Regions from separate parts of the Kamptonema animale CS-326 genome, predicted to be linked through region 1. Evidence: riboswitches for the same ligand, from Rfam matches in the RefSeq annotation. Region 1 holds a riboswitch; the other holds the start of a gene.

Evidence for each region. Region 1 has a riboswitch for cobalamin ahead of PN499_RS18925 (fatty acid desaturase). Riboswitches for the same ligand answer to the same signal wherever they lie in the genome.
Region 2: another riboswitch for cobalamin. It lies ahead of cobG (precorrin-3B synthase); the one in region 1 lies ahead of PN499_RS18925 (fatty acid desaturase).

Annotation. Positions count from the first base shown of each region.
Region 1 is NZ_JAQMUA010000324.1:34,256-37,420, reverse strand. It holds gene PN499_RS18930 (methyltransferase domain-containing protein) at 1-261, opposite strand, end outside; gene PN499_RS18925 (fatty acid desaturase) at 321-1,430, opposite strand; cobalamin riboswitch at 1,833-1,978, opposite strand; gene PN499_RS18920 (class I SAM-dependent methyltransferase) at 2,037-2,813, opposite strand; gene PN499_RS18915 (EI24 domain-containing protein) at 2,890-3,165, opposite strand, start outside.
Region 2 is NZ_JAQMUA010000229.1:438-3,602, reverse strand. It holds gene cobG (precorrin-3B synthase) at 1-1,284, opposite strand, end outside; adenosylcobalamin-variant (AdoCbl-variant) riboswitch at 1,339-1,413, opposite strand; gene cbiE (precorrin-6y C5,15-methyltransferase (decarboxylating) subunit CbiE) at 1,962-3,165, shown strand, end outside.

The DNA of each region.
Region 1 (3,165 bases):
TAAACCGCCCCAACGCACCATTTCATGGATGAAGTCAGATTTAGCCGCTAAAAAATCCTTTTGTTGTGGTGGCGAACCATAATAACCTAAGTGAATATGTTCGCCCCAATAAAACTCTAAAATGCCGTCTTCTGTCCACTCGTCATAAGAATTGGCAACAGAATCAGACGATTGATAGCGACGGGCGGTGAGTAGATAGAGTGCAATTCCTACTATTAGGAGTGTCAGCAGAATTCCCAGTGTAGCAAACAATAAATACATCCCGATTTAACCTCAACATTTTTGACAATAACTTTTTCCATTTTGTCTAGGAAACTTGGTTATGTACCTAGAGCCATTGATTGGGCCGCTTGACGAAATGATGCGATCGATACCAGGCGATTAGAGTCAGCATCCCAGAGGATAAACTTGGAACATTCCAGCATATCGCCGATCCGCAGCTTTTTTACTTTCGATAGCAAGTGAATATTTTCATTATGACAAGCTTCGAGATTATAATTAGGGATTCTTTCAGAAAGATGATGAATGTTGTGGTAGCCAATATCTGCGGTAAACCACTTGAGAATTGTCGGTAACTCTAGGTAAGTGCTGCCCTCGATTGCTCCCCGAATGTAGCTCCAGTCTGCTGTTTTGTGGGCGTAGCAGCCATCAAAGTTGTGCTGTACAAAAAAGACCCAGATGAAGATTGCAGCAGAAAAAGTTAAGATAATTGAGTACATGGTTAAGAAGAATCCCGGCCCCAAGAGATAGCTAAAGATAATTAAGCCGCCAATAACGCAAATGTTGTTAAACAGCAGATCCCAAAATTCTGCCACCGTGTACCAATGTTTGGACTTATGAGCAGAGATAATTTCTGATAAACTCATGCCGGGAGATGTTTTCAATCTAGTAAATAGATCGCGAATAAAATCATAAGTTCCTGCGATTAGGGCAATTCTTGGCTTGATCGCGAGATAGAAAAAACCTCCGGGAAAAGCCATTAATGGATGTCGTAGTAATTCATAAAGCCTTTGGTCAAATGAATTGAGCTGAGAGAATTCCTCGGTAGAGAGAAAGTCGGCAATACCGCGATATCGCTCCCAATCACCATTGGTTTTGTGATGGTAGGCATGATCTCTTGACCAGGGGTATTGAGGGATGGCATTGATGACACCCAGGATAAAACCGATAACTCGATTAACTCTTTTTGAACTAAAAAGTGAATAGTGTCCGCAATCGTGCATTAAAGAAAAACAACGCACGGAGAAAAGTACAATTAGAAGCACTATCGGCGGTAGTAGCCAAAAGGAAATAGAAGCTGCTTTGACTGCTAAAAACCATAAAAGAAGATAAGGCACAAGTGTGTTGAGGATTTGATAAGTTGCCCATAAGTCGTTACTCCTCATATAGGGAGTCAGAACAAAGTCAGATTTTTTAATTGTGGTTTCCATTCAATAAAGCTCTTTTGTGAACAACTTTGAGGCCATCTGTTAACTGTTAACTGTTAACAGTTAGCTGATTAAATAAGATGGCGTGCAGATTAAATAGAGCAATCGTCATCGATCACCCCCACATCACGGCAATTAGGCTCAGAAAATACTACTGAATTGTGAATCGTAAAAATTGGTTAACCAACTATATCGACAGGACTGAAATAACCGCTTGGCTGCGGCTCAGTTTCACACCTGCTAGCATTGCAAAGCTAACTAGGGGCACATGGGGATAGATGAGGCTACTAACAGCAACTAGGTAATACCGCCACAACCTGCTTGCTATTGTGACTTGAGACGATATTCTCGACTTGGAATCGCAAAAAGCTTTTAGACATAATCTGTACCTCGCAGATATTTGGGCAACATCAAAAACTATCGGCGGGCATCCTGACTCCGAGAATAAGAAACTCTCATTACAGTTGCGGGACAGCGCCAGATTTACACTGGACTTTCCCCCTTACGTCTGATGGCTGCTCCCCATCAGAACCGACATTATATTAAATAGTAGCATAACTTTTATTGAGAGTCAAGGTTATTGTCAAAATCATCAATAATCATCGACTTTCAGAGAGAAGAAATTGATTTCGTTGCTTGCAATAAAACTGAAGGTAAATGAAACGATCGCGCAGGCGGCCCAACAATTGAAAAAGCCGATTGCGCGGCGGTGGAAGCATTATCAAAAAGGGTTTCTAGTTCAGAAACCGCTGCCATTGGTGTTTGTTGTCGCGCTGTCCAGTCGGCAAAATCAATTAGCAAATTCCACTGAGAAATTATTGTGAAAGGAATGCCAATACTTTCTCCCGCCGCTTGCCATTCAGACAGCATCCAATAGCGATTGTGAGAAGGATCTCGTAGCAATTCCACTTGGTTGATGAACTCGGCTAGCGGTTTTTCTTCGGGAGAAATCGCATCTACTACTAGCAATTGACCTCCGGGTTTGAGAACGCGGATGATTTCAGCTAAAATTGGTGGTAAACTGGGGAAGTGATGAGCTGCGTAGCGACAGGTGACGAGATCGAAGTGGCGATCGCTAAAAGGCAATTCGGCCGCGCTAGCTTCTTGAAACTGAATATTTGTAATCTTTCGCGCCGCTGCTTGTTGTTTCGCCTCTGCCAACATTCCCGGACTTAAGTCGATCGCGATCGCCTCCCGAACCTTTGGCGCAAAGGCAAAAGCTGTGTGACCCGCTGCACAAGCGACATCTAATAAAGTCATCTCTGCTGTTGGCGATGCCGTTTCCACCATCAGCGCCAAATCGTGTCCTTTAGCAAAGATTGGCGACGTGCCATAAGCAGCAGCGGCGCGGTCAAATTGCTGTTTCACATTGCCTTCTAGTTCCATAAAAATTAATCCTCACCTTCCCAATAATCTACTTCAGTTTACCTGTAAATATATGAAATCTGTCCCCACAACCGCTCTATTCTATTAAAGAATTGGGTGATTTTGACTCGCTGCTTGTCTCTGCATCAGCAAAGCGAACCGGCCAAATGCGATCGCAGAAAAATAGCGTTCCTGCTACTAAGCATAATGGAATTGCCAGCAAATTCAACAGCGGAATGCTTACCAAACCAAAGCAAACTAAACCAAAAGTTGCACTTCCCGGCAAACTAGCGCGAACTACTGCTAACTTATCTTGAAAATTAAGCCGTCGCCTGTCTAAAGGTGCGCTCAGGAAATCCAAACAAACTAGGGT
Region 2 (3,165 bases), on a different contig from region 1:
AATCGGTCGCTCTAACCTTAATTTTGTTCCTAAATCCCTTGCTAATTTTAAGGCATCACCTTGAGTATCTGTCGCACCCGAAGCGCAACCAGTCTGGCCGGAACAGGCAATTAATGCACTATCTGGACGATTTGCTGACCAGTGTAATCCTAATGCAGTAATGGCTTGCTTGATATCAGGAAGTTGAGAGTTGGGAATATCGGAAATTAGCAGATTTTGCCAAGGCGTAAGCCGGATTGTACCGCTGCCATAAGTTTGTGCTAAATTTGCTAAGCTTCGCAATTGTTTAGATTCCAGTTTGCCTAGAGGTAAAGCAATCCCAATATAGGATAAACCTGGTCGATCTTGAGGATGAATGCCAAGATGATTATAACTTGAAAATGCAGAAATTGGCAAGTTTTTCGTTGTAGTTTTTGTAGGGAAGCTATCGATCTCTTTTCCCAAATTATCTTGATTTATTTTGGTATCACCAGGACATTGATTGTCTTCAAAATCAGATTGATTGCCATTAATTAAAACTGGACTCATCGCCTTTTCAGGTGAAATCCTTTGCAAAGGAAAAGACAAATATTTTTCAATTTGTTCGAGATAGAAATCTTGACCCCAATCTGCTAGCAAGTGGCGCAGGCGTGGTTTTCTGTCCTTAATTAAGCCGCGCTCTTTGGTATAATTCAGATAAACTTGAGCGCAAGCTGCTAAGACTGATATACACTGAGATTGGGGTATAATAATACCTGTGTCGGGATACTTTGTCTCGTTCAGAAACAGGCGAAAAACAATTTCTTTTAATAGCGGTCGCCTTTCTGCAACTAAGATAATATCATTCAGGCGATCGCGCACAGAAACCGACTCTCCGCCGTCAAAGCAAATACTAAACTTAGGCGATAATGCCGATAACTCAGGATGTCGCTGCAAGTAATCGTCCAACTCCTTAACCAGAGGGCGAGTATCGAGTAATTGTTGCGAGTCAATTCCCGCTGTGGGACTTGCCATAATATTGCGAAGCGGGTCTATTTCCAGATAGGATGGCGCTATCCCTAACTGTTGTAATTTAGCAAAAACTTCAGTACCAATTGTCGATCGCATTTCCCGGATCTGTAAATTAGCCCGATTCGTGACTTGCACGTAGCCGCCGCCTAATTCCTCAGTCAGATCCGCGATCGCACAACATTGTACTGTATTTAAAATTCCCCCCGGAATCCGCATCCGAGACAAGATCCCATCTCGAGCAACGGAGCCATAAAATAAACCTGGACAGGTTGGTAAATCAGGTAAAGATAACAAGGAACATCCTCCCCATGCGACGCAGGGAATCGAGTGTGAATGTGCAAAAAGCACCCCCTCAATGGCGTTCTGGCTTTGACAGTTGCGGCACAGCGCCGGAATTACACCGGACTTTCCCATATTCAGGTTCTAGAATAATATCACGTATGCGATCGCTCCGGCTCTAATCATTTAAAAACTTGACATTTGGGGTAGGTTAGGTATGTTGTTGGGATTTAATCTCACAAAAGCGCTGAAGCCCAATAACGTACCACAAAATCAACCCCGATCTTATGACACTTGCGTAAGTTCTGTTTGATTAATTTATAGTATTTTCAGGTAGAGTTAGGATTAACGGTTAACAATTCGGAGATTTCGGGAATTTTTGCTTTCCCGATTCCACATTACTGCTCAAAATATTCTTGACGCTTTTTTAGTCGTTAAGTTGAAGTCTATCAATGCACTTCTGCAAGCAGTATTTAACTATAATCTTGGCTTTCAGCCCTTTTGTTAAATCAGTTTGTAGGTCTAAATCCAACCTAAGCCTACAACTAGAAACAGTCCACAGGACTTACGCGCCCAACCAAAGAAACCGGGTTTTTTTACGAAAATACTTCGTTTTGACCCACAGATTCTCTCAAAAACCCGGTTTCTGGGAGTCCCTGCGTAAGTCCTAGTCCATATACCATAATCCAGAAATGACAAGCCAAGTCTCCACTCAATCTCTAATTCCCAGTCCTCAGCAAAAATGGCTTTCAGTAGTGGGTATTGGTGAAGATGGACTATCTGGATTAACCGCGATCGCGCAATCTCTAATCGATAGCGCTAAATTTATTGTCGGCGGCGCACGTCACTTAGCAATGCTGCCAAAAGACGATCGCGAAAAGTTAGTTTGGACATCTCCTATTGAGGCGACAATTGATGAAATTATCCGCCGCCAAGGACAACCTGTCTGCATTTTAGCCAGCGGCGATCCGATGTGTCACGGCATTGGCGTAACCCTCACCCGCCGCATTCCCATCTCGCAAATAACTATTATTCCGGCTGCATCGGCTTTCAGTCTGGCTTGTGCCCGTCTGGGATGGCCCCTTGCCGAAATCGAAACTTTTAGCTTAACAAACCGCCCGATCGCTGCGATCGCATCTGCTTTCTATCCCGGCGCACGCTTGCTAGTTCTGAGTGCGGACAAACATACCCCCGCTAAGGTGGCGGCAATCCTAACAGAGCGAGGCTTTGGTGACAGCCAGATCGCTGTATTAGAGCGGATGGGGGGGGAGTTAGAACGAGTAATTGAGGGCATTGCAGCGACGTGGGAGGCAACGGATTTAGCCGATTTGAATACGATCGCGATCGCGATCCGCCGCGCCGAAGGCATCGCAGCGCTCGCCACTCCCGGAACCTTCCTTTTACCCCGCATTTCAGGCTTACCGGATAGCGCCTTTCACCACGACGGACAACTTACTAAACGCGAAGTTCGAGCCATTACTCTCTCAACTTTAGCTCCAATTCCGGGAGAATTGCTCTGGGATGTGGGTGCTGGCTGCGGTTCGATCGCGATTGAGTGGATGCGGAGTCATCGCCACTGCCGCGCGATCGCGATCGAACGTCACCCAACCAGATTACAATACATTGCCGATAATGCCGCCGCCCTTGGCGTTCCCAATCTCAAAATCGTTGCAGGAGAAGCGCCAGAGGCTTTAAAAGACTTGCCTCAACCTGATGCCATCTTCATTGGCGGTGGTGCTACTACTGATACTCTATTTGAAACCTGCTGGAATGCACTGCGATCGCACGGCCGCCTAGTAGTAAATGCTGTCACCATTGAGAGCGAACTCAAAGTGCTACAATGGCATAGCCAGTATGGAGGTGAGCTGATTCGGATTAGTATCGATCGCACAGTCG